Regions from separate parts of the Providencia sp. UF-224 genome, predicted to be linked through region 1. Evidence: predicted binding sites of a transcription regulator. Region 1 holds the regulator's gene; each other region holds the start of a gene.
The links. The regulator PurR, encoded in region 1, represses purine synthesis genes. The targets are predictions, from matches to a motif close to CANGCAAACGTTTGCNTG.
Positions count from the first base shown of each region.

Region 2: a site for PurR is predicted at 5,139-5,156, ahead of AC4IFO_RS19010 (NCS2 family permease). Genes of this name have one in related genera too.
Region 3: a site for PurR is predicted at 7,816-7,833, ahead of gltS (sodium/glutamate symporter). Genes of this name have one in related genera too.

Region 1 is NZ_JBSICC010000011.1:641-9,469, forward strand. It holds gene AC4IFO_RS11990 (MATE family efflux transporter) at 1-1,074, opposite strand, end outside; gene AC4IFO_RS11995 (riboflavin synthase subunit alpha) at 1,352-2,017, shown strand; gene AC4IFO_RS12000 (putative quinol monooxygenase) at 2,214-2,486, opposite strand; gene AC4IFO_RS12005 (helix-turn-helix transcriptional regulator) at 2,511-3,269, opposite strand; gene punC (purine nucleoside transporter PunC) at 3,586-4,809, opposite strand; gene punR (DNA-binding transcriptional activator PunR) at 4,930-5,835, shown strand; gene purR (HTH-type transcriptional repressor PurR) at 5,842-6,867, opposite strand; gene sodB (superoxide dismutase [Fe]) at 7,297-7,875, opposite strand; gene AC4IFO_RS12030 (YciI family protein) at 8,207-8,500, shown strand; gene AC4IFO_RS12035 (hypothetical protein) at 8,577-8,829, opposite strand, start outside.
Region 2 is NZ_JBSICC010000028.1:12,860-24,392, forward strand. It holds gene AC4IFO_RS18990 (helix-turn-helix domain-containing protein) at 1-540, opposite strand, end outside; gene AC4IFO_RS18995 (sulfite exporter TauE/SafE family protein) at 752-1,504, shown strand; gene AC4IFO_RS19000 (MFS transporter) at 1,691-2,887, shown strand; gene AC4IFO_RS19005 (ArnT family glycosyltransferase) at 2,920-4,605, opposite strand; gene AC4IFO_RS19010 (NCS2 family permease) at 5,244-6,590, shown strand; gene AC4IFO_RS19015 (Na+/H+ antiporter) at 6,848-8,497, shown strand; gene AC4IFO_RS19020 (carboxylate/amino acid/amine transporter) at 8,555-9,454, shown strand; gene metR (HTH-type transcriptional regulator MetR) at 9,339-10,295, opposite strand; gene metE (5-methyltetrahydropteroyltriglutamate--homocysteine S-methyltransferase) at 10,404-11,533, shown strand, end outside.
Region 3 is NZ_JBSICC010000014.1:71,118-82,650, forward strand. It holds gene ligB (NAD-dependent DNA ligase LigB) at 1-114, opposite strand, end outside; gene gmk (guanylate kinase) at 425-1,048, shown strand; gene rpoZ (DNA-directed RNA polymerase subunit omega) at 1,106-1,381, shown strand; gene spoT (bifunctional GTP diphosphokinase/guanosine-3',5'-bis pyrophosphate 3'-pyrophosphohydrolase) at 1,401-3,518, shown strand; gene trmH (tRNA (guanosine(18)-2'-O)-methyltransferase TrmH) at 3,524-4,237, shown strand; gene recG (ATP-dependent DNA helicase RecG) at 4,253-6,334, shown strand; gene gltS (sodium/glutamate symporter) at 6,433-7,647, opposite strand; gene AC4IFO_RS14410 (uracil-xanthine permease family protein) at 7,884-9,272, shown strand; gene AC4IFO_RS14415 (AsmA family protein) at 9,384-11,156, shown strand; gene fabY (fatty acid biosynthesis protein FabY) at 11,222-11,533, opposite strand, start outside.

The DNA of each region.
Region 1 (8,829 bases):
CATTAAACTTGATGCTAGAACAACCACTTCAGGGTTTTTGTTATACATCATTGCAATTGGTTCACGGAAAACAGCGGTAAAAATTGCCGTAATCGTTGCGACCATTAAGCCAACGGCAAGGCCTGTATAAGAAGACACTTTAGCCGCTTCGGTGGATTGCTGACCTAAGTTATAACCTACGCGAATGGTTGCAGCGATCCCCAGTGATAATGGGAACATAAACATCACTGAACTGAAGTTAAGCGCAACTTGGTGTCCAGCAACGGCAACAACGCCTAATGGTGCAACCAACAGTGCGACAACAGCAAATAATGTGACTTCGAAGAACAACGCTAAGCCAATTGGCGTACCTAACACAATAATTCGCTTTAAAATTAATGGATTTGGTGATGTGAAAGGAACAGTAGGGCGAATATCGCGCTGAGCCGAAGCACGTTTCACATACCATCTCATCATCATGCACATAGCCCAATACACTGATGCCGTTGCCACACCACAGCCTACACCGCCAAGAGCAGGGGCACCGAAGTGACCGTAGATAAAGATATAGTTAATTGGAATATTGACCATTAAGCCCAGAAAACCAATCACCATCCCCGGCTTAGTTTTCGAAAGACCTTCACATTGGCTACGGTAGACTTGATAGAATAAATACCCCGGCGCCCCCCACATGATGGCATGTAAGAAACGAACGGATTTATCGGCAAGTTCTGGATCAATGTGTGGCATGTTGCTAATAATAAGTTGGCTATTATAAAGCAAGCACATAATACCTAAGGCTAAAAAGAGTGCGAGCCATAGACCTTGTTGAATTTGATCGCCAATTAAATTACGGCGGCCGGACCCGTTCATTTGAGCAACGATAGGGGTCAACGCCATTAGCAGTCCCTGACCAAAAAGAATAGCTGGCAGCCAGATGGAGAACCCAACTGCAACTGCGGACATCTCGATTTCACTGACGCTACCTGCCATAACCGTATCGACAAACCCCATGGCGGTTTGTGAAAACTGAGCGAGAACGATAGGAATACCGAGAGCCAACAAGCTACGCGCTTCTGTAAAATATTTCTGCACGCATACACCTTTATAATAAAAATAATGAAGAAGAAAAAACGAGAAAAATAAATGATTTAGCAATAAATCAAAGTGTTATTAAAAACCCTTTATTCTATCCATTTTATCAATGTATTCCAATAAAGATATACTGCCTATTAATGAAAGAGCACATTTGTCTCTTTGTGTATTTGATTACAGGCAGTTATTCAGTCTGTATCTCACCACTCAAATAAGATAGATCTCAAAAAATTCTTAGGTAAACTGGACTCATTAATTCACGACACAGAGAGTCATTATGTTTACAGGTATTGTTCAAGCGACCGCTCCAATTGTTGAAATTACGGAAAGAGCGAATTTTCGTACTCATGTCATGAAGTTTACCCCTGAATTACTGGTTGGTTTAGAAACGGGCGCCTCTGTTGCCCATAATGGTTGCTGTTTGACGGTCACTAAAATTGATGGTGAAAGAGTTAGCTTTGATTTAATTAAAGAAACACTCCGTCTGACTAATTTGGGTGCGCTACAAGAAGGCGATGTTGTCAATATTGAACGTGCCGCGAAATATGGTGATGAAATAGGTGGTCATGTGGTGTCTGGGCACATTATGACAACCGCAGAAATCAGTAAAATTTTCACTTCAGAAGATAATCATCAAATCTGGCTATCAATTCATGATAAAGCATTGATGAAATACATTTTACACAAAGGGTTTGTCGCGATTGATGGTATTAGCCTAACGGTTGGGGATGTTATCAATAACCGTTTTTGTGTACACCTAATCCCAGAAACGTTAGAAAGAACGACGTTGGGGCAAAAGCGTTTAGGGGATAAAATTAATATTGAGATAGACCCACAAACTCAGGCGATTGTTGATACTGTAGAGCGCGTGCTTAATCAAAAAGAGCAAGAAAAATTGTTGCAGCAGGGCAATGATTTAACAGAAGAAACTAAAGTAGATTAATAAGTTATCAATATTTTGACATTATTCAGGCTATAGCAATACTCTTTTTACTATAGCCTGAATAAAAATAATGAAATTTTAGATTTGGTAGGATAAAGGTGCTTAATCAAGTGTAAAGTTGTCAGAAATATCGAGTCAATAACACCACAGACTGCCAAAACAGCTAATTTGATTAAAACCTTGCCCTATTAGTTAGTTATTTTTCACTAAAATTAACAGAAAAACTGGCATTATCACGTTCAATCGCTTCAACTAAACGCCTAAAATGTGCGCTATTTTTGTGCATTTCAAGTGCATGGGTGCTTTCCCATTCTTCAAAAACAATATAGCCATTTTCTTTAGCCATAAGATCATACTGAATACAACCTTTCTCACGGCGGCTTAGTTTTGCTAAGTCACGAACGATTTCCCTAGTTAAATACCCATCCGTTCTTTCAGTTGTAATTTGGGCATACACAACAATACTCATTCCGTTCTCCTTATGTATTAAGAACTATCTTAATGGGTACTTGGTTTTTGTATTGTAAAAAAGCGAATAATCGGATTTTAAAAAGGCCGACGGGGTCATAGTGAAGTATCTTTTGAAATCACGGTAAAAATGAGACTGATCATAATAGCCAGTTTCAAACCAACGATAAGTGTCTTGATCTATCACCATACTTTTTAAAACATGCTCTAAACGGCAATTGATCTGGTAGCGTTTAGGCGTAATGCCATACTCTTTGAGAAATTCTTTTTGGATAACCCGCAGGTGTAGCCCTGTTTCATCGGCAATGTCGGTGATTTTTTTCGTAGGATTACGATAGAGCAACTCAATGATGTCATCAGTAAAATGTGGCTTTTTGCTGGCTTTAGTTTGGGTAAAGCAATCTAACAATTCCTTAAAAGAGGAATTCGCGAGCGCTTCAAACCAGTTATCTTGCCAAATTTCACCAAGGGCAATAGGCCTATCTGTATAATTGAATATACGTTGGGGTAATAAAAAACGTAAGGCATCATGGCGGATACGCAGTACCATGGTTTTTGCATGGTTAGGGTTTGCTGTAAATGTGTTGATTCTTGGAATGATGAGTTGAAATGGGTTAGTCGTGGAGTAGCCATCGGCGGACATGCAAATTGGATCTGATGAAATCCAAATCTCAGCCCCTGTCCCTGGAAATATTTTAATCGCACTGGTGAATTCTTTGATAATCAAAATAGAACTAACAAAGCCTTTCAATTCATCTGGCGGATAATATTGTTTCAACATCATACTTGAGCACTCATTATTTGATATGGCAATGATAGCGTTTTTTGACAAGAAAAATAACCATTGAAAACATGAGTTTTAGAAGATAAAAAAATAAAATGACTTTTTATTAGTGGAATACGCTTTAATTAGGTAAAAGTGGTTAGTGAATGATGCGTTAAAGCGCATTTTTAAGCAAATACTTCCTGTTACTGAATATGACAAAAGTGCCGCCAGTGCCTACAGTTAGCTTAAGAATAATATATTTGGTGAACGGTCAGTTTGTAATTAAAAACTGCGCCGCATAGCTGCGGCACAGTGTATAACGAATCTAAAGCAATTAATTTGCTTGGCAATCTGCTTGCTTCAATGTTTTTTCACATTTAACAGCACAACGTTGCATAAAGTAACCAATCGCCATTGGGATAATAGTAAAGGCCATCACACCCGTTGTTGCAAGAAGCGGGTCAAAGGCTAAAGCAGAAACTAACAAACTTGCCAAGAAACATAAGCCAAGTTGTAAGGCGTTTTGTAAGGCGGCTGCTTTACCACTTGCGCTAGGGAAGGTATTTAACGCTTTTGAAACGGCTATTGGGTACGACGCCCCGTTCATGGCAGCCATAAAGCAAAATGGAATTAAAATCATGGTTAATGATGGTGTGGTATAGATAGCCATGATGAATAAGATAGACATGCTAACCGCATAACCAATTAATAGTAGCGGGAATAAGGTTTCGGCACGTACTTTGGCTAAAACTAAACGGCAACCATAACCACCAACAATGAAAGCAAGAGTTTGGGGGATGTAGCTTAATCCAATATCCGCAGGGTTAAAGCCCATATTGCGCAGAATAAACGGCGAACCGGTTAGCCAAGCAAAAAAGCCCGCACTGCAAGAGGCATAAACTAAAACGTTGCCACTGAAGATTGGTGAGCTCAGTAATTTACCAAATGAAACTTTGGCTTGAGGCTGGTTTTCATCCTCGTGTTTTTTGACAGACACATTTTTGAGGAAAAACGTTGGTAACAGTAATAACACACCGACAGCCATCAAGATTAAAAAGATAGCTTCCCAAGTTTGGTGTTCGAGCACCCATGCTCCTAATAACGGCGCAAGTGCAGGGGAGAGCGCGACTAATGGCATGATTGATGCAAACACTTTTTGGGTGCTTGCCTCATCATAGCGGTCAATAACAAGGGCTTGCCATAAAACGGCGGCGGAGCAAACACCAACGGCTTGTAAAAAGCGTAAAGTTAATAACTGTGTTGCTGTAGTGACCCAAAAAATTGCCAAACTGCTCACAATAAAGATAGTCAGCCCAACAATTAACACTGGTTTGCGGCCAAGTTTGTCTGAAAGTGGGCCCCAAAGTAGCTGAGCAAACGCGAAGCCCGCTAAAAAGATACTGAGAGAAGCACTGATAGCCCCTTCGGTTGTGTGCAACGTGGTCTGCATTGCACCAAAAGCAGGCAGGTACATATCAATGGCTAAAAACCCCAACATGCTTAATCCAGCAAGATATAGCATAAATCCAGGGGAATTTTTTTTCGCAGTCGTCATAATTATTTACTTATCTGATATTTAAAAAAATGTTAACGGTAGTGCCATTGTATAGGCTATTTTTTTGTCTTGTGAAACGGTAATATTTGGATCTTGCCATCAAAATATTTGAAAGGAGATGCTATGTGGTCTGCTCATGCTCTTGAAGTGATTGATGCGGTTGCTCGGACGGGGAGTTTCAGTGGTGCCGCAGATGAGTTACACCGCGTGCCGTCGGCAATTAGCTATACAGTTAAACAAGTTGAAGAATGGTTGGCAGTCCCTTTGTTTGAACGGCGACACCGAGACGTTGTTTTAACCGAGGCAGGGCTGATTTTTATTAAAGAAAGCCGATCTGTTATCAAAAAAATGACAGAGACCCGTCATCAATGCCAACAAGCTGCGAATGGCTGGAGAGGTCAGTTCAGTATAGCGGTAGACTGCATCGTTAAGCCTCAACGCACCGAACAGCTTATCCTCGATTTTTATCGTCATTTTCCTGATATTGAATTGTATATACACCCCGAGGTTTTTAATGGTGTTTGGGATGCATTAGCTGATGGTCGAGTAGATGTCGCCATTGGCGCAACACGGGCTTCACCAATTGGTGAACGTTATAGTTTTCGAGATATGGGGTTTATGTCGTGGATGTGTGTTGCAAGCCCTGACCACCCTTTAGCGAAAATAGGGCATAGCCTAACAGACGATGAAATGCGTGAGTATCCAAGTTTGTGCTTAGAAGATACATCTCGCAGCTTACCTAAACGCGATACTTGGGCGTTGGATAACCAACGGCGTTTAGTTGTCCCCTATTGGGAAAACGGCTTAGCCTGTTTAGCTAATGGGCTGTGTGTGGGGATGGTACCTGAACATCGTGCAGCACCATTGTGTGCTGAAGGTAAATTGGTAGAATTGACACTGGCACAACCATTTCCATCAAGCCCATGCTGTTTAACATGGGTAGAGAAAAATACCTCTCCTGCGCTGAGTTGGTTATTAGATTATCTTGGTGATAATGAAACGCTCAACGCGGAGTGGTTATCAACATAAGTTGAGTTATCGGCGATAGTCAATAAATGGCCCGTCAGCAACAGAACGGCGCTCAACGAGACGAGGGTGAACTTCAATAGTTTGAGCGTCTTCGCGCTTATTCACAATACGGTCTAGTAACATTGCGAACGCCATTTGACCCAAACGCTCTTTAGGTTGGTGGATTGTTGTCAATGCAGGGGTGAAATAGCGTGCGTTTCGCACATTGTCGTAACCGATGATGGAAATGTCTTGTGGAACACGCAAGCCCATTTCATCCGCGGCGCAAATAGCACCCATAGCCATGATGTCACCACCACAGAAAACAGCAGTAGGGCGCTGTTTATGGCTTAAAATCTGCATCATCGCTTTATAGCCAGACTCTGGTTCAAAGTCCCCTTGAACAATCCACTCTTCTTTTAAGGTCACTTTGGCTTCTTCCATGGCTTTTTGGAAGCCAGTCAGACGACCAATCCCTGTATTACGCTCAAGGGAGCCTGGGATCACACCAATGTCACGGTGACCTCTATCAATCAGGTAACGCCCTGCGAGATAGCCCCCATGGAATGAATTGTCGATAATGCTATCGGTGAAATCCCCGCGGGAAGTTCCCCAATCCATCACAACCATTGGAATATTACGATAATCTTCAAGCATCCCGATAAGTGTATCGGGGTATTCGGAACACATAACCAGCAAGCCATCGACACGTTTTTGCGCCAACATCTGTAAGTAGGCTTTTTGTTTACCAAGATTATTGTGAGAGTTACAGAGGATCAGTGTATAGCCTTTTTCGTAGCAGCTATTTTCAACGGACTCAATAACTTCTGCAAAGTAAGGGGCCTCACTTGATGTTGCTAACAAACCAATCGATTTGGTGTGGTTCACTTTTAAGCTACGGGCAACCGCACTAGGCGAATAATTGAGCGATTTGATAGCAGCCCAAACTGCCGCTTTGGTATCATCAGCCACAAAGCGCGTTTTATTAATAACATGGGATACGGTAGTGGTAGAGACGCCAGCGCGTTTCGCCACATCTTTAATCGTTGCCATGGGGGAACAAAACTCCTGACCAACTATAGGTCTCTCTAAGAATTCTAGTTAAAAAATTACCTGCATATTGATGCATAGATCCTTTGCTGGCAATAATTTAGCGATTTGTTGTCGATTTTGTCTGATCTAGCGCAAAAACGAAAGAAATAATTGATGTTATAACATGTGATATAGACACTGGTTTTGCTTTTTTGGATGTGTATACTCAGTAACCTTAATGTTTATGTGGTTATCATTAATTCAATTTTGTTAGGATGAGAGGAACTCATGGATACAGATGTTAAATATGGAATACTAGCAGCAGTGGGTTCATTAGCGATGATTATTTTCATTGCTGTACATTTATTTTAGTTGTGTTTCATCTTCATTGGGTGAATAAATAAGGGCGAGTAATAACTCGCCCTTATTCTATTGGGAAAACATATTAAATTAAGCTAAGTTTTCTTCTACAAATTTCCAGTTTACCAGTGCCCAGAAATTTTCTAAGTATTTAGGGCGCGCATTACGGTAATCGATGTAGTAAGCGTGTTCCCAAATATCAACCGTTAAAACTGGCTTGTCGTCACCTGAAATAGGTGTTGCTGCATTGGAAGTATTGACGATTGCTAAGCTGCCATCGGCTTTCTTAACTAACCAAGTCCAACCTGCACCGAAGTTTTTGGTCGCTGCATCCGTAAATTGCGCTTTAAACTCAGCGAAAGAACCAAATGCCTTATTGATAGCATCTGCAACTTTACCTGTTGGCTCGCCACCTGCATTTGGCGCTAAGCAATTCCAATAAAAAGTATGGTTCCAAACTTGGGCGGCATTGTTAAATACGCCAGCTTCAGATGTTTTGATGATTTCTTCTAAAGATTTACCTTCAAAGTTAGTGCCTTTGATTAAGTTGTTTAAGTTAACAACGTAGGTATTGTGGTGTTTACCATAGTGGTATTCTAAGGTCTCAGCTGAAATATAAGGTTCTAAAGCATCTTTAGCATACGGTAGAGCGGGAAGTTCAAATGACATGACGTACTCCTTGATTGCTTTTGTAACAAAACATATGGGTGTTTGCTCGTAAAGTGAGCGAAATATTGTGCTTCGTTGTTTATCTACAGTTTTTTGCCAAATGGCCTGTATGATTCTTAATATGTTAATAGTAACACGATTAACCCTATAAAGGGTAAAGGTAATCGCGTTGATAAGTTAGTAATAAAAATGACAGCGTATGATTACCTCTTGTTGGCATAGTCGTCATGATTGAACCAAAATAAGAGAGTCGTGAAGGAAAAAATATGTAGGCGAGTTTTCAGTTTAAAGGGGTAGTATGTCGTCACTTTGAATCATTATGGAGAAAAAAATGAGCCTAATTTACGTCATGATTTTAAATTATATCAAACCATTAGAAGATGTAGATGCAGAAATGGACAATCATATTAAATGGTTGGAAAAAGGCTATGAAGAAGGGGTTTTTATTGCCTCTGGAAAGCAAGTTCCTCGAGTCGGTGGCATTATTCTTGCAAAATCAGATAACTTAGAAAAATTGCAAGAGCGTAATCAAGAAGATCCATTCCAGAAAGCAGGCCTCGTTGAAGTAAAAATCATAGCCTTTGATGCATCAATGAAGCTGGATGGCTTAAACGATATATTCTGATGAGTTGATTAGCTCCTTTTTAAGGAGCTATTTTTAACTTATCTATAATCTAAATACAAATACGAGTAATCAGTTATTATTTTTTCCTGAATTTACAACCGTCTAAATTAGTACACACAACCGTTTTTAAGTAAATGTCTTCTCGTTCCTGACTGGGAATTTTTGCACATACTTTTGTGAGCGCCAGTCTACGTTTTGTGCGTTCAGTTTCTAGTTTCCCTTCAGCTATATAGAAATTAATATCAATATCTGATGTTCTTTTACCGATAAACCCATAGGTACCCCTTATAGAAACAATTTCGATTCCATTATCTTCAAAGACATAAAAT
Region 2 (11,533 bases), on a different contig from region 1:
AGAGTATGTCATTACGACAGTTGCTTGAAGTTCACCGTCCATACATAAGTAGGTATGGGGAAAATCGCCGCTAAATGCATAAAAATCCCCTGCTTCTAAGACAACATTTTGCTCGTTGTTTAAGCGTAACATGAGCGAACCTGAGTTAACCATAATATGTTCATGGGTTCCCGTCATGTGAGCAGGGCTGTTAATAATTGCCCCCCGTTTCATTGTTAATTGCCAGATTTCTGAGATATTACCCATGCTGATGCGGAATTTAAATTGTTGAGAATATTCATCTTCATCACTTGGCATTGATTTTACTAAATAAGGGTAGGTCTCATGTTGTCGTGTGAATAAATCACTTAAGGGAAATCGCAGTGCAATCGCGATAGCTTCTAGTGTATCAATGCGTGGGTTTGAGTCACCAGATTCGAGTTTCGATAGTGCTGCTTTCGATATACCGGAAAGACGAGAAAGTTCGTTAAGCGAAAGGTTTCTCGCTTGTCGGAGTAAACGAACTTTTTGGCCGATTTTTATATTAATTTTTTTTTCCATGTTGCGCCTTTCCCTGAACAGTGGTTTATCGTGTTAATTCTACATCACTCAGAGAATCAAATCACATATTCTTGGTTATCCATGTTATTTCAATACGCTATCTGATTTTTTGATAGAGATTTGAATTTTAAAAAATTAAAAAAATAAAACTATTTAATAAATACGATAAAAACTATAGTTTGAGTGTTAAAAACTTTCGGAGTTTAGTGCTATGCCGTTTGAATTATTCGCACCAGAAATGGCGATTTGTTTTGCGACATTGTTGTTTGCTTATATTGTTTTTGGAATGGCGGGGTTTGGTTCAGCACTCATTGCTACGCCTGTATTAGCAATGTATTTGCCATTGAATATGATTGTTCCAATTTTGGCTTTAATTGACTTAACAGCTGCTGTGTTAAATTTATTTAAAGATGGAAAAAACGCGGATTATCAGGAAATAAAATGGATAATTCCACTCATGGTAGTGGGAAGTTTAATAGGTGCTGCCATTTTATTAAAAACACGACCCGATATTTTAGTTTTTTTATTAGGGATTTTTGTTATTGGTTATGTATTAAATGCTTTTTTTTCAAAAAAAGCCCAAAAACCCTTTTCAAAAGCACTGGTTGTGCCTTTTAGCCTGATTGGGGGCGTTTTTAGCGCATTATTTGGAAGCGGTGGTTTTATTTATGCAATGTATTTATCAAGCCGTATTGAAGATAAACAGCGCTTTCGTATTACCCAAATGACGTTAATTGGTTTTAGTACACTAACCCGCGTGGTGATTTTCCTCGTTATGGGGGTGTATCTTAATCTTGATATTTTATTGATTGCATTAGCATTTTGCCCTGCTATGTTGATTGGAACTTGGGTAGGAAGGCATATTACATTAAGAATCTCTCGTGAAGCCTTTTTGAAAATTATTAATCTCGTTATTTTAGTTTCAGGTATTGCCTTGTTATATCGATATTTCTTTGTTCTTTAATTATAAATTTCGCCTAATAACACAAGTTTATTTTTAAAGATAAATAGCGGAATATAAGCAACATGCTACAATCACCGCTGGCATTATTGGGTTCATACGTAATGCGGCGGTTTTTTATATTATTAATAATTAATTTTATGGAGTTAAAATCTAATTCGTTAATTAAGGATTTAGATTAATACCAAAATGAGCTCTGATAATCAGTGTTTGCAAAATTTTCGACATTCCCCTTCATTTGCTATTTTTACCATTACTACCAGTATTGCCGTTATCGGTATCGTCATTGGGCTAAGTATTCCAATGGTGGCATTGAGATTAAACAATTATGGCGTTAACGAACTCACGATAGGCATTATTTCAGCGGCGCCAGCTTTAGGAATGTTTCTAATAGCTCCTGTTGTACAACGCATTGTGCAATGGTCAGGCAAGCGCAAGGCAATGTTAATTGCCACTATTATTTCAGGTATTAGTTTATTGCCGTTATTAAGCACATTGCCTCTTTGGTTATTATTTCCTTTAAGGTTAATCACAGGGTTAGCAAGTGGTGTCATGATTTGTTTAGGTGAAACATGGATTAATGAGTTATCACCTGAAAATAAGCGGGGCCGAATTTTAGCGATTTACACCACGGTATTCACTGTGAGCCAGCTACTCGGGCCTTCTTTTATTGCTTATTATGGTGTGGAAGATAAATCCCCTTTACTTATCTGTACCCTGATCCACCTTATTTCCGTTGTGTTATTTATCTTAATGGATCAAAAAGTGGGTGATCGTATTGCTGCCTCAGCAGAAAAATCAAATTTTTCCATTATTCAATTTGTGAGAGTTGCTCCGGGAATTTGTGGCGGAATTTTATTTTTCGCTTTTTTTGATGGCACAATTTTGTCCATGTTCCCTATCTATGGAATGGGAATGGGGCACACGGAAGCGGTAGCTGCCTTAATGATTAGTGCGATTTTAGCGGGTGATGCAATTATGCAACTGCCTTTTGGCTGGTTGGCCGACCATATGAATCGAGAGAAACTCTATCGAATTTGTGGTGTTGTGACATTGGCTGCCAGTATTTTACTGCCTTTCACCATCACTCAGCCTTATTTAATTTGGGTATTATTATTTGTGTTGGGTGCAACGGCAGGTGCAATTTATACCATTGCATTGGTGCAAATTGGCCAATATTTTAAAGGGAATGAGCTGATTATTGCGAATGCAGCAGCAGCGATGTTGTGGGGGATTGGCAACTTATCTGGGCCTCTGCTCGCAGGGGTGGCGACATCAATTTCGCCGTCAGGCTTACCTATTTTACTGATTTTGTCTGCCGCTATTTTCTTGTGGTTTACCCGTGAGAAATATAGTGCCCAAGTTACTGAACAAACGACATATTAGTTTTTAGCGGGTGTTTTTGCACCCGCTTCAATTTATTCTGTGACTTTATAAACCACTAAATTTTCACGGTATTCATCAGGCCTATGGTTGTGCCAAAATAATCTCATGCCTTGTGGCGCTGGTTTTACCTCTTTTGATAACACGATTAGCCAGCGGCACTGTTCGGGTTTTTCGAACCTATCTTGCCTTTGATGCAAAACTTTTGTGTAGTAGTACAACATTGGAGCTTCAGATTCACCAATGTTATCGGAAGCCATGCAATCATTAGCAGTATATTGCCCTGCTAAATGTTGTTTTAAATCGACAAAGACCCCTTCGAAACCTTTTGTGTAATCAATCCAACCCAAAAATAACGTTAAGATCACGCCCCAAACAGTGCAGAGACCAAGCACCCAGTTTTTCATCATTTGAAACGCAGGGGAAAGGTTTGGGATGATCCGGTTACGCAAGAACCAAACAAGTGTAATAAATACCCCGCAGAAAAAAGTGATAGCGGAAAAAGGCATTTGGTAACTCATAGGAAGCCAGCGGCTAAACAGTGTTAAATATTCTTGATGGTGGCCCGTTAGTACAATGAAATAGCTGATCCACAAAAACACGACCACTAATGACCAAAATACCGCACAGAAACGCGAAAGCCCATTTAAGACTTTTTCAGGGATCGCTAACAGCACAGGGGTGCCAATAATGGCCATCGGTGCGATAAAAGGGAGAAGGTACAATGCCCGACCGGATGCTGAGATTTGCAAAAAAACGATACCTAAGAGTGGGAATAGCGTCAGTAAGTAGGCGTTGGAATTAGTTAAGCGTTGAATTGGGTGGCGTAAGAAGTAAGCCACAGCCAGCAAACCGGATGGAAGGGCAAACAATGAAACGGCCGCAGGAATACGTGTTAAATTTGCTTTTGCACCTAGTTTTTCAACAGAAAACCCAAAAAAGCGCCCGATATTATTTTCCCAAAACCATACCATAAATAAATCAGGGTGTTGCAAGTAAAGTAAAATAGGCCAAGGGAGAATAGCAAGAAGGGCGAGCAACCCAGCAGCAAAACTGTAGAGCCAAAATTGTTTTGTTCGGCATTGGGCTAAAAATACAGGGGCTAATAACAGACAGATCCACAGAACACCGGGGATAAAGACGCCCTTTGAGAGCATCGTTACAACGGTGCCTAGGCAAAGCCAAATGGCAGACATGCCCATTTTTTGTTGTTGGATCAAGCCTAATAACCCATAAAGCCCGATTGTTGCACCTGCTATTAGGGCGACGTCAGTAAACATATCATGGCTATGGCGGAGGATCCCTGGCGCACAAGCATACAGTGCAAATGCAATCCAAATACGGGTATCGGTAAAGTCTTTTGCAATAAAAAAGCGGCGAGCCAATAGAATAAAAAATGAAAAATTAACCACCGAGAAAAACAAACTGGCGGTTCGTGCCGCATCATAAAGTGGCATAACCCCTGAAAATAAATGGGAGGTTAGGGTCGCGACCCAATAATAAAGCGGGGGTTTTTCCATAAAGGGCTCGCCCGCGTTGGTTGGAACGAGCCACTGCCCTGTTTCATACATGGTTTGAATAATACCAAAACTGTAATTTTCATCTTGTTTCCATGGGCTATGGCTATAAATACCAGGGAGTAAATATAGAGCAAGAAAACAGATAAAAAGCAGCAAAACACCCTGTTGTAACGTGATTGATGGTGTATTTTTATTTGACATATTCATTTAAGACTTTAATTCGTTGTGATAAAAATAAAACAATAACCATGGTAAATAATAATTTAGTTTATATTTTTAAAAATAATATTTACTGAGTAACGGATATATTTACTCTGTTAAAAAATATTATTTTATAATGCATGTTTAAACTATTTTACCATGAAATAATAATGAGTTAGCTAAACGTTTTGTAAGCAAATATTCGGTGATTATACCAAAGAAAATAATCGTGCTATCTAAACAAAGTCTATATGAAACTGAATTAGTTATTTCCACTTATTTTATTATTAATAAAAGGTGAGTAAAAATCGGTATTATTCACATAACTGAATTTTTCTTTGGCGGGTATTCTATTTTTCTAGGTTGAAAATGGAATGAGATGCATGCAAAAAACTAAAAACACTTGATCATTTGCCCGTTTTCGAACGATAATTGCTCTCCTCACAATACGCCTTACTCTTATTTTTAAGCCAAACGATTGCGCAATTGTTTTTATTGAGGTTTTTTCCCTTAATTCATTTGGTTTTTATAAAAACGTAATCGTTTACGTCAGCGAATGTGTGATAAGTCAGCAAGATGGGCATACAAACTTACTGGCTTTTAAAATGTTCGATTACCATTAACAGCAGAGGTATACCATGTCAGGCCAACAGGCTTCATCCAACTGCAAATTGGATTCATTTTTTAAGATCACCGCGCGCGGCTCTTCCGTTCGTCGTGAAATCATCGCAGGGCTAACGACATTCTTAGCGATGGTTTATTCTGTTATCGTTGTGCCTGGTATGTTGGGGCAGGCCGGTTTCCCGCCTACTGCCGTGTTTATTGCAACGTGTTTAGTGGCGGGTTTTGGTTCATTACTCATGGGGTTATGGGCAAACTTGCCGATGGCCATTGGTTGTGCCATTTCACTTACCGCCTTTACCGCTTTCAGCTTAGTTTTAGGTCAGCAAATTAGTATTCCTGTTGCGTTAGGTGCGGTGTTCCTAATGGGGTGTCTGTTTACGATTATTTCTGTCACAGGCATTCGTAGCTGGATTTTACGCAACATGCCAATGGGGATTGCTCATGGGACGGGAATTGGTATTGGCCTGTTTTTATTACTGATCGCGGCAAATGGTGTCGGTTTAGTGATTAAAAACCCAAATGCAGGTTTACCTGTCGCGTTAGGTGAATTTACCTCTTTCCCTGTTTTAATGTCACTCGCGGGTCTCGCTGTTATTTTCGGATTGGAAAAACGCCGTGTGCCAGGTGGCGTGTTATTAGTGATTATTGCGATTTCAATCATTGGTTTGATTTTCGACCCTTCGGTGAAATATCAAGGCCTATTTAAATTACCATCACTGGGTGATGATGGCCTTTCGTTGGTGTTCAACATGGATATCATGGGGGCATTACAGCCAATGGTATTACCAAGTTTATTGGCATTGGTAATGACGGCAGTATTTGATGCGACGGGCACTATCCGCGCAGTAGCTGGGCAAGCTAACTTATTAGATAAAGACGGGCAAATCATTGACGGCGGAAAGGCATTAACCGCTGACTCTGTAAGCAGCATTTTTGCAGGTGCAATTGGTGCTTCACCCGCGGCGGTTTATATTGAGTCCGCTGCTGGTACCGCCGCAGGTGGTCGTACTGGTTTAACCGCCGTTGTTGTCGGTGTTTTATTCTTGTTAATCCTATTCTTATCTCCATTGTCATACCTCGTACCGGCTTATGCGACAGCACCTGCACTGATGTACGTTGGTTTGTTAATGTTAAGCAACGTTTCAAAATTAGATTTTGATGACTTTGTTGATTCAATGTCTGGCCTGTTGTGTGCAGTGTTTATTGTCCTGACGTGCAATATCGTAACGGGTATTATGCTTGGCTTCGCCGCGTTAGTGATTGGTCGTATTTGTGCAGGTGAATGGCGTAAACTGAATATCGGAACTGTTGTGATTGCGGTCCTTTTGGTGGCATTTTATGCTGCTGACTTAGCAATCTAAAGTTAATTCTAGTTACAAGGCGGGGGTTGTTACCGTCTTGTAACGCATTATTTTGATTAATCGCAATGTATAAATTTTTTTCCCATAGAACGGTGGCTAGCGATAGAATAGACATAGAGCGGTGAATTAAGTGGATGTGCTGTTTTCCACTCGTAGCCGCTTGATTGTCATAATCGAGGTCTGGACGGTGCTATCTCTTACTATGCGGCGGCAGGCAATTTTGAGTTCTGGTCGTCTGGTTAATCAGTAAGGGCAACATGGAAATTTTCTTTACTATTCTTATTTTGATTTTAGCCGTCTCTGTTTCAGGGGTTGCCGCTAAAATTCTTCCTATCCGTATTCCGCTTCCACTTATTCAAATCGCGATTGGTGCATTGTTGGCTTGGCCGCAATTTGGCTTGCATGTCACCTTTGATCCTGAATTGTTTATGGTTCTATTGATCCCACCTTTGCTGTTTGTTGATGGTTGGAAAACACCCACTCGCGAATTTTTCCAAAATGGCCGAGAAATTTTTATTCTCGTACTGGTTTTGGTCTTAGTTACTGTTGTGGGAATGGGGTTCCTCATTCACTGGTTACTACCTAGCATTCCATTGATTCCTGCCTTTGCACTTGCTGCGGTACTTTCGCCAACAGATGCGGTTGCGTTGTCTTCTATCGTTGGAAAAGGGCGAATTCCGAAGCGCATGATGAGTGTCCTTGAAGGTGAAGCATTGATGAACGATGCTTCCGGTCTGGTGGCATTGAAATTTGCTGTTGCTATTGCGATGGGAACTATGGTGTTTAGCGCTTCAGGGGTGACTATTGAGTTCTTCAAAGTTGCTGTAGGGGGCTTATTAGCAGGGATTATTGTAACGTGGTTGTACAGTAAATCCTTACGGTTAATGAGCCGCTGGAGTGGGGATGACCCTGCGACGCAAATTGTCTTTATGTTATTGCTGCCATTTGCCTCATACATGATTGCTGAACATATTGGTTTTTCTGGTATTTTAGCTGCCGTTGCGGCAGGGATGACAATCACTAAATCTGGCGTGATCCGCAATGCACCTCTCGCGATGCGTTTGCGGGCGGATAGCGTTTGGTCGATGTTAGAGTTTGTATTTAACGGTTTAGTTTTCATCATGTTAGGGCTACAGTTGCCTGGTATATGGGAAACATCGGTTATTCAAGCAGATCTCGACCCAAGTGTTGAGACATGGATGTTATTTACCGCGGTTGCTGCGATTTATTTTGCCTTGTTATTACTGCGTTTTTGTTGGCTGTGGCTGATGAAAAGGTTTAGCCGTTTGTTCTTAAAGAAAAAACCGCTGCAATTTGCGAATTATACTGTGCGTGAACTGTGGTTGGCGTCATTTGCGGGTGTGCGCGGGGCAATTACCTTAGCGGGTGTGCTCTCTATACCGCTATTTTTAACGGATGGGTCACCGTTCCCTGCCCGCTATCAGCTTGTGTTTATCGCTGCGGGAGTTATTTTGTTTTCCATTTTTGCAGGGGTGATAGCACTGCCATTATTACTGCGAAACTTTAAAGTGGGCGACAAAGAAGCGGATGCCAGCGAAATTCGGATGGCGAAGGCTAAAATGGCTGAAGTGGCGATTGTCAGTTTGAATAAAATGGAGGAGCGTTTATCTGCGGACGTGGATGAAAAGCTCGACTCAGAAGATATCAGTGAAGTCGCTTCTCGTGTAACGGGTTATTTGAGACGCCGTACGGCGGGGCAAGATGAAATTGAACATAATTTGCAAATTGAAGACCTTGAACGACGTTTTCGCCTGACGGCATTGCGTGCTGAACGTGGTGAACTTTATCACTTACGTGCGACGAAAAAAATCAGCAATGAAACCCTGCAATCTTTATTGGTCGACTTGGATTTATTAGAAGCCGTGCTGATCGAAAAAGAGCATTAAAACGAAAAACCGAGTATTCTACTCAACATTCTTTAGTTTGAGACAGAATACAGCATTATGTGGTTACTCGTTATCACGACGCTGCTTTGGGCAGCGTCTTTTAGTTTGATTGGTGAATATTTAGCAGGCCAAGTCGACAGCTGGTTTTCAGTGTTAGTGCGTGTTGGCCTTGCTTCAATGGTATTCCTACCTTTCCTACGTTGGCGTCAATTTAGCGCTAAAGTGATTTCACTCTATATGTTAGTGGGCGCTTGCCAGCTTGGGATCATGTACCTATTTGTTTTCCATGCCTATCAATACCTAACTGTGGCGGAATTTTTGCTATTCACAGTATTAACGCCACTGTATGTCACACTAATTTATGATTTATTAGAGCGTCAGCCACTGCGTAAAGGGTATTTATTTAGCTCTTTGTTGGCGGTGATTGGTGCGGCAATTATTCGCTATGATCATTTGAGTGAATCGTTCTGGCTAGGGCTTTTGTTCGTGCAATTAGCCAATATCTTTTTTGCTATCGGGCAGGTAGGGTATAAGCGTTTGATGGAGGTACATCCCATTCCTCAACATCAGGCTTTCTCGTGGTTCTATCTGGGCGCAACCTTAGTGGCACTCATTGGCTGGTTACTGTTTGGTAATAAATCCATGATGCCAACCACAAACCTCCAATGGGGAGTGCTACTGTGGCTTGGTGTTGCTGCATCCGGTATTGGTTATTTTATGTGGAACTATGGGGCGACAAAAGTAGATGCTGGAACCCTAGCTATCATGAATAACATGATGGTTCCAGCTGGTTTATTAGTGAATTTCGCCATTTGGCAGCAACATCCTAATTGGTTGAGTTTTACCATTGGATCGAGCCTAATAATTGCGTCTCTTTGGGTGCATAAGCGCTGGATACTTTCGCGGGCTTCACATACGAAAGGTTCTCCACAGCGTGATCCGTCGCGGTCTCAGTAAATGCCTCAATAGCTGGCTGGCGCTGTTCTCCTTCAGGGCATGCAGCGTACAGTCGGCTCCACAACCCACTTCCCAACGTTTTAGTTTTAATCAATCCTTGTTTTTCAAAGGAATCAACTGCCCAATGGGGTAATGCAGCGATACCCATTTTGGCCGCGACCATTTGAATTAGAATCAGCGTATTATCTACATTTTTTACGTTCGGTGAAACGCCCGCAGGTTGCAGAAAATGACGCCAAACATCAAAGCGTTCCCGTTGCACAGGGTAGAGCAATAAGGTTTCATCCGCTAAATCGTGGGGTGCTATTTGCGGTTTTTTCGCGAGCGGGTGGTCACTTGCCACAATCAGTTTCACTTCATAATCGAACATAGGCGTGTAATGAATACCTTGGTCAGGCAGGATATCGGATGTCATCACAAGGTCGAGCTCTCTTGAAAGCAATTCAGGTTGTGGGTCGAAAGTTACACCTGATTTGAAATCGACACTCACTTGCGGCCAAGTCTGCCTAAACTGCTGCAACGCAGGTGTTAGCCATTGGATGCAGCTGTGGCATTCGATAGCAATACGCAGCGCACAAACCCCCGGCTCATTACAGACACGAATGGCATCTTTGACCAATGGCAGTACTTGCTGTGCCAATTGCAGTAACACTTCCCCTTGTGGCGTAAAACGTAATGGCTGGCTTTTTCGCACAAATAAGCGAAAGCCTAACCGGTGCTCTAAATCACTAAACTGATGTGACAGAGCCGATTGTGTTTGGTGCAAGTGTGTTGCTGTTGCCGCTAATGAACCGTATTGGCTGAGCGCTTGCAATGTTTTTAAATGTTTTAATTCGATCATGAGAAACCTTCACGGTGACAATGAAATATTTGCGCTTGTGCTTTATACAGTACCTGTTGATTATGGATGTGTAAACATCTAGACGGCTAAATATTTTAAGGGGTCAATATGTCTGTTATAAATCATACACTTGGTTTTCCACGCGTCGGTCTGAAAAGAGAGCTAAAACGAGCACAAGAAGATTATTGGGCAGGCAAGATTGACCAATCTGCGCTTTTAGCTGTGGGTCATGAGTTGCGTGTTCGTCATTGGGAACAGCAAAAAAATGCGGGTGTTGAACTATTACCCGTTGGTGATTTTGCTTGGTATGACCAAATTCTGACAACCAGTTTATTATTAGGCAATGTGCCACCACGCCATCAAAATAAAGATGGTTCTATTGATTTAGATACCTTATTCAGAGTTGCCCGTGGTCGTGCGCCAACAGGAACTCCCGCACCAGCAGGTGAAATGACAAAGTGGTTTAACACGAACTACCACTACATTGTGCCTGAGTTCCAAAAAGGGCAAAAATTCGCCCTATCTTGGAATCAATTGTTTGATGAAGTTGATGAGGCACTTGCATTAGGGCACAAAATTAAGCCAGTTATTGTAGGGCCAATCACCTACCTATGGTTAGGAAAGGTCAAAGGTGAATCATTCGATCGTTTATCTCTGCTAAATGAATTATTGCCAGTTTACCAACAAATATTGGCGCGTTTAGCTGAAAAAGGCATTGATTGGGTGCAAATTGACGAACCTGCATTAGTGCTGGATTTACCCGTTGAATGGCAACAGGCTTACCAATCAACCTATCAAGCGCTATCTGGTCAAGTAAAACTACTACTTACCACGTATTTTGATGGCATTAGTCATCATTTAGATATCATCAAACAATTACCTGTGCAGGGCTTGCATGTAGATGTTGTGGCGGGGTCAGATGATATTAAAAAGCTGCACCAAGCGCTGCCTGCTGACTGGGTTTTATCACTAGGCGTGATTAATGGTCGTAATGTCTGGAAAGCGGATCTGGGTGAAAAATTTGCCCAAGTAAAACCGCTGCTAGGCCAGCGCTCAGTGTGGGTGGGAACCTCTTGTTCACTGTTGCACAGCCCCATTGATTTGAATGATGAAACGCGTTTAGATGCGGAAGTGAAAAGCTGGTTTGCGTTTGCATTACAAAAATGTGAAGAGCTTGCCCTACTGAGTAAAGCACTCAATCAACCCACAGAGACAAACATCGCATCGTTAGAAACATA
Region 3 (11,533 bases), on a different contig from region 1:
GCAGCGCTCATCTAATTCAATATTACTGGAAGCAAAGGCTGCTCCGCCAATCCATAAAAAACCAATAATCCAGATACTTACAATCAATGCTAATTTATCCATAAAATATGCCATAACAATTCCTTGTGAATAACTAACTACTCCATATACCCACCACGCTTTATATCTTGAAGCATGAAAGCATTCTTCTTAACTCTCACACTAAAATGTGTTTTTTTGCGAAAAGCTTCGCAAGACAAATAAGATTTGCAGGAATAAACAATTAATTTCTGGAAGCGGCTCGCAAATTACTCATAGATCAAATTTCTATTCTCTGTTATTCATGTTTTATTGATATCGCTGCATGTTGATGGAAGTATGTGTATACTATGTGGGGTTTATCACCATCTTTTATGTTTAACCCTCGACTATTCAAGAAATCATCATGATACAAGGTACGTTATATATTGTTTCTGCGCCTAGTGGTGCGGGTAAATCAAGCCTCATTCAGGCTCTATTGAAAACACAACCGTTGTATGACACGCAAGTTTCTGTTTCTCATACAACACGAGCTGCACGCCCTGGTGAAGTTCATGGTGAGCACTATTTCTTTGTATCAGAGACTGATTTCTTACAAATGGTCGAAAATGGTGACTTTTTAGAGCACGCTTGTGTCTTTGGAAATTACTATGGGACGTCTAAACCTATCATTGAAGACGTTTTAAAAAGCGGTGTGGATGTTTTTCTCGATATAGATTGGCAGGGAGCGCAACAAATCAGGGCTAGAATGCCAGAAGCGCGCAGTATTTTTATTCTCCCACCATCAAAAGACGAACTTTATCGCAGACTACGCGGCCGAGGCCAAGATAGTGATGAAGTAATTGAAAAACGAATGTCACAAGCAGTAGGTGAAATCGAGCACTTCAACGAGTATGATTACCTTATCGTTAATGATGATTTCAACACTGCATTAGGCGATTTACAATCCATTATCCGCACTGAACGCTTGAGATTAGGGCGCCAAGTTCAGAGACATGATGCTTTAATCAGCAAATTACTAGCAGACTGAGAATAGTTTCAGTATCATATCAGGTCATTTTTTTATTTCTTTTGGAGTAGCACACTTATGGCACGCGTAACTGTTCAAGACGCAGTAGAAAAAATTGGTAACCGCTTTGACCTCGTATTGGTCGCAGCACGCAGAGCTCGCCAGTTACAAACCGGTGGAAAAGATCCTTTAGTTCCTGAAGAAAACGATAAACACACAGTTATCGCGCTACGTGAAGTAGAAGAAGGTTTAATTAACGGTCACATTTTGGATGTGCGTGAACGCCAAGAACAGCAAGAGCAAGAAGCGGCTGAAATGCAGGCAGTTTCTGCTATTGCTGAAGGTCGTCGCTAATTACTAAGGTGGGTCTGCCTTGTATCTGTTTGAAAGCCTTAATTTAGTTATTCAAAAGTACCTCCCTAAAGAGCAAATTGAATTACTAAAACAAGCCTATGTTGTCGCACGGGATGCCCATGAAGGACAGACCCGTTCAAGTGGTGAGCCTTATATTACTCACCCTGTTGCTGTTGCTTGTATTCTTGCTGAAATGCGTCTGGACCATGAAACATTAATGGCAGCGCTACTTCATGATGTGATAGAAGATACTCCAGCTACATTTCAGGACATAGAAGAATTATTTGGAACAACCGTCGCAGGTCTTGTTGAAGGTGTTTCCAAACTTGATAAGCTCAACTTTCGCGACAAAAAAGAAGCTCAAGCAGAAAACTTCCGCAAAATGATTATGGCGATGGTCAAAGACATTCGCGTCATTTTGATAAAACTGGCAGACCGCACTCACAACATGCGCACTTTAGGCTCCTTAAGGCCAGATAAGCGTCGTCGCATCGCTCGTGAGACCCTTGAGATTTATAGCCCGCTGGCACATCGGCTGGGCATACATCATATAAAAACTGAGCTTGAAGAGCTTGGTTTTGAAGCGCTTTACCCTAACCGTTACCGAGTTATCAAAGAAGTCGTTAAAGCGGCTCGTGGTAACCGCAAAGAGATGATCCAAAAAATTCTCTCTGAGATTGACGGTCGACTTACTGAAGCAGGTGTTCCTTGTCGTGTCAGTGGTCGAGAAAAACACTTATATTCTATCTACCGCAAGATGCACCAAAAAGAGCAGCGTTTCCATTCCATCATGGATATCTATGCTTTTAGGGTCATCGTCAAAGATGTAGATACTTGCTACCGTGTTTTAGGCCAGATGCATAGCTTATACAAACCGCGTCCGGGGCGTATTAAAGACTATATTGCCATTCCTAAAGCCAATGGCTATCAATCCCTACATACCTCCTTAATTGGGCCGCATGGCGTGCCAGTTGAAGTCCAAATTCGTACAGAAGATATGGACCAAATGGCAGAGATGGGGGTTGCTGCTCACTGGGCTTATAAAGAGCAAGGTGAGCAAGGCACGACCGCCCAAGTCAGGGCGCAGCGCTGGATGCAAAGCCTGCTTGAATTACAGCAAAGTGCGGGGAGTTCATTCGAATTTATCGAAAGCGTGAAATCAGACCTCTTCCCTGATGAAATTTACGTTTTCACTCCTGAAGGTCGTATTGTTGAATTGCCAACGGGTGCAACCCCTGTTGATTTCGCTTATGCAGTGCATACCGATATTGGGCATGCCTGTGTTGGTGCGCGTGTTGACCGCCAACCGTATCCACTTTCGCAATCATTAACAAGTGGCCAAACTGTTGAAATTATTACTGCACCGGGTGCGCGTCCAAATGCCGCTTGGCTTAATTTTGTCGTCAGCTCAAAAGCTCGCGCCAAAATTCGCCAATTACTGAAGAACTTAAAACGCGAAGACTCGATTAACCTTGGTCGCCGGCTGCTTAATCATGCCCTAGGAGCTGGTAATAAACTCACCGATATTCCACAAAGTAATATTGATGCAGAACTGGCGCGTATGAAGCTCAACTCGATTGATGACCTACTCGCCGAAATTGGCTTAGGCAATGCAATGAGTGTGGTTGTCGCAAGGAACTTGCAAAACAACCCACAAAGCACACCTGAAGATCAGGTTGTCGTTGAGAGCCGCAATAAGCTTTCTATTAAAGGTGCAGATGGCGTCTTAATCACTTTTGCAAAATGTTGTCGCCCAATTCCTGGTGACCCTATCGTGGCGCATATTAGCCCCGGTAAAGGGCTAGTTATCCACCATGAATCTTGCCGTAATATCCGTGGCTACCAAAAAGAGCCTGATAAATTTATGGCCGTTGAATGGGATAACGAAACAGACGCCGATTTCATCGCTGAAATCAAGGTAGATATGATTAACCATCAAGGTGCATTAGCAAACCTTACGGCTGCAATTAATGATGCAAACTCAAGCATTCAGAGCATGAATACTGAGGAAAAAGATGGCCGCGTATACTGCGCCTTTATCCGCCTTACCACTAAAAACCGTGTTCAGCTGGCAAATGTTATGCGCAAAATACGTATCATGCCAGATGTTCTACGCGTAAGCCGAAACCGTAACTGACGAATATGAATGAACGCCGCTATCGCCGCATTTGCCAAATGATGGCGATGCGGCAGCCAGACCTCACAATTTGCCTTGAAGAAATCCATAAACCCCATAATGTTTCTGCGATAGTCCGCAGTGCTGATGCTGTGGGGATTCACCAGATCCATGCTATTTGGCCAGATCAACACGTCAAGTTATCCGTCTCTTCCGCCGCTGGCAGTAACAGTTGGGTAAAAGTTATCTCTCATCAGTCAACTGAAGAGGCTATTTCACAAATAAAATCGCAAAACATGCAGGTATTAGCGACAAACTTGTCCGAACATGCCGTTGATTTTCGTGAAATTGATTACACCCGCCCAACGTGTATTATGATGGGGCAAGAGAAAAAAGGCATTTCACAAAAAGCGCTCGCACTGGCAGATAAGCACATTATCATTCCCATGGCAGGCATGGTTCAATCATTGAATGTTTCCGTCGCCTCTGCCTTAATACTCTATGAAGCGCAAAGACAACGGCAGTTAGCGGGAATGTATGATCGCGAACATAGCGTTTTATCTGAACAAGAACAGCAAGAGTGGCTGTTTGAAGGGGGTTACCCCGTGCTCGCCGAAGTGGCTAAACGCAAAGGTTTACCGCGCCCGCATATCAATGAACAAGGGCAAATTGAAGCCACTGAGGATTGGTGGGTACAAATGCAACTAACTGAAAAAATGAAAAGACAACAATTTGGTTAAGGAAAAGGAAAGAACATGAATAATGGGTTACTTGATACCATTTCACTGACTTCTCTACATGGAATTGGTGCTAGCCAGTCAGAAAAAATGCGTAAAATCGGTTTGAACACCGTTCAAGACCTACTTCTTCATTTTCCTCTGCGCTACGAAGACCATACCCGTTTGTACCAAATCAAAGACCTTCTACCTGGAACAACTGCCACCATTACTGGTGAAGTACTCCAAACAAAAGTGGTTTTTGGCCGAAAGCGCATGATGACCTGCCTCATAACTGATGGCACTGGCAACTTAACATTGCGCTTTTTTAATTTCTCTGCTGCGATGAAAAACAACTTAGCAGAAGGCCGGCAAGTTACCGCCTATGGTGAAATTCGCAGAGGTAATACAGGCCCTGAAATTATTCACCCTGAATATAAAGTCTCCCAAGATACGGGCAACATCGCATTACAAGAAAACCTTACGCCAGTTTACCCTACAACTGAAGGCGTTCGCCAAGCCACGTTACGTAAAATCATGGATCAAGCTCTGACCATGCTTGATAACGGAAAGATTAAAGAGTTACTTCCTGAAGAGCTGAGTCGTGGCATGATAAGCCTGCCTGATGCAATACGGCTTCTTCATAATCCACCACCGAATGTGGCACTCAGTGAGCTAGAAAAAGGCCATCACCCCGCGCAGAAACGTTTGGTACTTGAAGAATTATTAGCTCACCACTTAAGCATGTTGGCGATCCGAGCAGGTAACGAACGTTTGTATGCACAGCGGCTCACCTCTAGCGGTAAACTAAAAGCACAGTTACTCGCACAGCTGCCTTTCTCACCGACCAATGCACAGAACCGTGTGGTGGGGGAAATTGAAGCTGATCTTGCGAAAGATGCACCAATGATGCGCCTAATCCAAGGGGATGTGGGATCGGGGAAAACCCTTGTCGCTGCACTAGCCGCAGTCTGTGCTATCGAGAATGGTAAACAAGTCGCCTTAATGGCACCGACTGAAATTTTAGCGGAACAACATGCTAACACCTTCAAACAATGGCTCGAGCCATTAGGCATCAAAGTCGGCTGGCTTGCAGGCAAACAAAAGGGCAAAGCACGGGAACAACAGCAAGAAGCTATTGCAAACGGCGACGTTTCGATGGTGGTTGGTACACATGCCATTTTTCAGGAGCAAGTGAAGTTTAATGCTCTTGGGCTGGTTATCATTGATGAACAACACCGTTTTGGTGTTCACCAGCGCCTCGCTCTGCGTGAAAAAGGTGAACAACAAGGGTTCCACCCTCATCAACTCATTATGACCGCTACGCCAATCCCACGTACATTGGCGATGACAGCCTATGCGGACTTAGATACTTCGGTGATTGATGAACTCCCGCCGGGACGAACGCCCGTAACGACCGTTGCCATCCCGGATACACGACGTAATGATATTATCGAACGTGTACGCCAAGCCTGTATTGATGAAGGTCGCCAAGCCTATTGGGTATGTACGCTTATCGAAGATTCCGAGCTATTAGAAGCGCAAGCGGCTCAGGTAACCAGTGAAGAATTGGCGCTTGCACTCCCTGAACTTAAAGTGGGTTTAGTCCACGGGCGAATGAAGCCTGCGGAAAAGCAAAGCATTATGGCGGCATTCAAAAATAATGAAATTCAGCTACTTGTCGCAACAACCGTGATTGAGGTTGGGGTTGATGTCCCGAATGCCAGTCTAATGATTATCGATAACCCTGAACGTTTAGGCCTTGCTCAACTTCACCAGTTAAGAGGCCGCGTAGGTCGTGGCGCGATTGCTTCTCACTGCGTACTGTTGTACAAAACACCTCTCACACATACTGCAAAACAGCGCCTACAAGTGTTACGTGATAGCAATGATGGGTTCGTCATCGCCCAGAAGGACTTAGAAATTCGTGGGCCGGGGGAGTTATTAGGCACAAGGCAAACAGGTAATGCGGAATTTAAAGTGGCAGACTTACTTCGTGATCAATATATGTTGCCAGAAGTGCAACGGATCGCCCGCCATATTCAACAGCAATACCCTGAAAATGCACAACAAATTATTGAACGTTGGCTACCTGAGCGCGAACAATATGGGCATGCTTAAGCAAATAATCAAACTGCTGAATACATCTCTTTAAACGAAAATTGCCGTGAACTTATTCACGGCAATACCTGTTTTACTATCAATGATTAGAATATAAATTATCCCGCAATCGTCGGGAAAACGGGTAACATTAAATACAATTTGATGACAATAGCATTCACGATATCAATAAAGAATGCACCAACCATTGGCACAACTAAGAATGCTAAGTGAGATGGTCCCAATCTATCCGTTACGGCTTGCATGTTGGCAATCGCCGTTGGTGTCGCACCTAAACCAAAACCACAATGCCCCGCCGCTAAAATAGCAGCATCGTAGTTTTTACCCATCACTCGGAAGGTGACAAAAATCGCATATCCTGCCATTACGCACGCTTGTACCGCAAGAATGACAATCATTGGAATTGCTAATGATGCTAATTCCCATAATTTTAAGCTCATTAATGCCATGGCTAAAAACAGCGATAAACTGACGTTACCTAATACGGAAACTGCACGGTCAAATACCCGATAAAAACCCAGTATGGATAAGCCATTACTGAGGATCACACCAACAAAAAGAACACACACAAATTTTGGTAAAGCGAAAACTGTTTCCGCTAATAAACCCGAAAGGTAGCTACCGACCAGTAAACAAATTGCGATTAAAGCGATAGTTTCAATGAGCACCATTGAGCTTATCATACGACCTGACTGTGGCTTTTCAAACGCGGTGGGTACGTCTTTATCGTCTTCTAAGGTACCTGGCGTAGGGATATTTCGCGTTAGGAAACGTGCAACAGGGCCACCAATCAACCCACCTAAGACCAATCCAAATGTTGCACAGGCCATTGCAACTTCGGTTGCACTTTTAAAACCATAGCTCTCGGAGAAAATTTTTCCCCATGCTGCGCCTGTACCATGACCACCAGACAGCGTGATTGAACCAGCAAGTAACCCCATTAATGGGTCTAGTCCCAGCAATTTAGCGAGGGCGATCCCCACTGTATTCTGAACAAGTAATAAGCCGACAACCACAAAAATAAAGATAAACAGGGCTTTACCACCTGCTTTCAAACTCGCTAGGTTGGCATTTAAACCAATGGTGGCAAAGAAAGCCAACATCATCGGTTCTTGCAGTGATAAGTCGAAAGATAAGCTCCAGTCAAACATTTGCTTCAGCAAAAGTAGACTAAAAGCAACTAACAATCCGCCTGCAACAGGCTCTGGAATTGTATATTTTTCTAAAAAAGGAACGGTTTTAACGAGTTTCCGCCCAAGCAATAGTACTAGTGTTGCTGCTACCAAAGTCCCGTAGACATCAAGATGATACATTTACGTACCTCGTCTGTTGTTAAAATTATAAAATATTAGTAAGACGTTAATATCTTCCTTAAAACGCCAAAAACAGGTGAACAGATTAGAAAAAAAAACTGTTATAAATACAAGTTAAAAGATATAAAAATGTGATGAACTTAGTTTAACTATTTACAATATTTATTTTGCGCAAACGATTGCTTTTTAATTTGATCGCTTTACAATGCGTTTTTTGTTGGTGGGAAATGAAGGCAATGAATACAGCAACGTCTGAAAAACAAAATACAGAATCAACCATAAATACCCAGAGCGAGCTCATCTATAAATTAGAAGACAGGCCACCGCTTCCCCAAGCCCTGTTTGCGGCTGGGCAGCATCTCCTCGCGATGTTTGTTGCTGTTATCACCCCCGCCATGCTGATTTGCCAAGCCCTCGGCTTGCCTGCACACGATACCCAACGCATTATTAGCATGTCTTTATTTGCCTCTGGTGTTGCCTCTTTAATTCAAATCAGAGCATGGGGGCCGATTGGTTCAGGGTTGTTATCTATTCAAGGAACCAGTTTCAACTTTGTTGCACCTTTAATCATGGGCGGTGTTGCACTCAAGCAAGGCGGGGCGGATATTCCATCCATGATGGCAGCACTATTTGGTACATTATTAGTCGCTGCACTCACTGAAGTCATTTTATCTCGCTTCTTGCATTTAGCACGTCGCGTCATTACCCCGCTGGTGTCTGGTGTGGTCGTGATGATTATTGGGTTATCGCTGATCCAAGTCGGGCTAACCTCCATTGGCGGTGGCTATAGCGCAATTAGTGATAACACCTTCGGTTCCCCCGACTATTTAATTTTGGCGGGCATCGTTCTTGCGGTCATTATTTTACTCAATCGCCAAAAAAATCCGTATTTGCGCGTTGCCTCTTTGGTGATTGCAATGGCTGTGGGCTACCTTGCAGCGTGGTGGATGGATATGTTGCCAAATGCGCAGCCGACTGAGCCAAACCAATCCTTTATTACTGTTCCGGAGCCTTTTTATTACGGGCTGTTATTTGACTGGAACCTGTTAGTCCCACTGATTTTAATCTTTATGGTGACCTCTTTGGAAACCATTGGTGATATCACCGCAACCTCTGACGTTTCAGAGCAACCTGTCCGCGGCCCACTTTATATGAAACGCATTAAGGGTGGTGTATTAGCAAATGGCTTAAACTCAATGGTTTCTGCCGTATTTAATACTTTCCCTAATTCCTGTTTTGGTCAGAACAACGGGGTTATTCAGTTAACGGGTGTGGCTAGCCGCTATGTGGGTTATATCGTCGCATTAATGCTTGTTTTGCTGGGGCTATTCCCTGCTGTTGCGGGTTTTGTACAGCAAATCCCTGAGCCTGTTCTTGGCGGTGCAACTATTGTGATGTTTGGTACCATTGCAGCATCTGGCGTGCGTATTGTTTCCCGTGAGCCACTCAACCGCCGAGCGATTATGATTATCGCGCTGTCCCTTGCCGTTGGCATGGGCGTTTCACAACAGCCGTTAATTCTGCAATTTGCCCCTGATTGGCTGAAAACCTTATTCTCTTCTGGTATTGCCGCAGGCGGATTAACGGCAATTGTGCTGAATTTAGTTTTCCCACTCGAAAAATAATCTTTTATCTAAACCGCTAGAGTTGAATATTCTGGCGGTTCTTCTGTATGCTATCCTTAAATTGTCGCGATATTAAACGCATTCCCCCGCAAATTTGAGGAGCAGTTAGCTGTGAAATGGTTAATTAAATTTGTTACCTACGCATTCTTGCTACTGCTGCTATTGTTTATCGCCGCCTACATAGGATTACAAACGCGCTGGGGCGCTTCCTATTCGAGCCAATTCCTTAGCAAATTTACTGACTACGATATCCATGTAGGGATTATGGGCCATGAATTTTCCAATCCCGGGGAATTCATCTTCCAAGATGTTAAATTAGCGTCACAAAACAAAGATTTGTCCTTAGATGCACGCCAAATCGTGGTTGATGTGAATTGGCGCAATATCTTCAGCGGCACAGCAATTCACCGCTTCGTCATCACACAAGGTGAGCTTTCCACCACCGTATCCCCTGAATCAACACCACTGCCTATTTCGGCGAGTATTCTGCAATTTGAAAATAGCCAATTAACCCTTAAACAAGGTGATGAAACCATTTCCGCCACGGGCTTTACTGGTGGGATCACGCCATGGAAACCAACAGTTAATCACCCGTTTGGCTATGGTGATTTTCGGTTTACCGCTAACCAGTTAAAAATTAATGAATTACCATTTAAAAATGTCGCGCTGACTGGAAAATTGCAAGAGCAAGTCACTGAAATCAGCAAAGCAAGTGCCTACCTGAATAACGGTTATATTGTGGGTGAAGGAAAAGTGTTTACTGATGGGGCAATAACCATTGATTCCTTGGCAATGAATAAGGTTGGCTGGGAAAACAATGTTGATTTCGATACATTATTTGATGCGATTAATAGCGATAGAACCATTCAAATCAAAAATCTTGAATTAACCAATATTGATATTCAAGGAAAAGACTGGGCGCTTTCAGGGCTGAGTGCACAAATCGATCAACTCAGTTTGGTCAGAGGCAGTTGGACAGGCCCTAAAAGTAAAATCAGCTTTAACGTTGACCAGTTGGTCATCAAAGATCAGCAACTTAGTACACTAATTGGTGACCTAAATATTGATGGAGACAAACTCAACATCAATAAATTATCAGGCTACTACAACAAAGGCGTATTTAATTTAAGTGGTGCTTGGCAACGTAATGACCAACTTCTTACCATTAATGAAGGTAAATTAGGTGGCATTTTATATACCTTGCCAGAAACATGGCTGACCTTTTTTGCTGAGCCCGCGCCATCTTGGCTGTCTGGCTTATCCATCAAAAAATTTACTGTCACTCAATCTTTATTAATGAATATCCAGCCAGAGTTCCCGTTCGAATTCACAGCATTAAGCGCCAATATTGAAGATGTTGACCTCATTAAGCAAAAACAGTGGGGAGTTTGGAGCGGTAAAGCGACATTCAATGCCGATAGCGGCACAATTAACCAAGTTTTAGTTCGCCGCCCATTCTTAGAAGTACGTCAAAGCGGGAAATCTTCTGCAGCAGCGAGTTTGACAGTCAGTACTGACAGAGGGATCAGTAAAATTGGCGTATTGGTGAAACAAGAACCGAAAAAAGTGCCATTTTTATTGCGGGCCTCTGGGACTAACATTGATTTAATCGATTTAAACCAATGGGGATGGTCAGGTTTCCCAGCACAAGTTGTCGGGGATTTTGATGCAACACTACAGGGCGATTTTCTTGCACCTTCCGTCGCCAAAAGTTTAAATGGCGAACTGATGGCGATGCCACTTCAAGGTAAGCGCTTATATCGCACGGTAGTAAAAGGGGTTGTAACTTCTTCGGTGGAAACACAAGAAGGCATACCAAATATGGAAACAACGCCAGTGCCACAAGATGCAACACCACAAGTTCCAGCTTTAATAACACAATAGTGAACAAGTAAAAGGCAGGTCACATGACCTGCCTCTTCATATTATTCAACCGACAATAATATGTTCTACTTTGTTTTTTCGACTGGCAACACCATATACACCCCACTGAATACTGCACCAACTTGGTTGTCTGGGTTGCTCACTTCAACTTTCAGTTTTACGCGTGCTTTACTGCCCCGCGCTAAGCGATCGAGGTCACCACTCATATTCGCTAAATCTGCAATCGCTGTTGGCCTACCACTAACGGGTTTACCATAGCGGATGTTGGCATCCACTAACACAATGTCGCCACCAAGTTGATGCTCTTGCATTAACAGCCAAATCAGCCCCCAGCCAGTTAATGTAGCGAGTGAAAATTGGCTACCTGCAAAAATGGT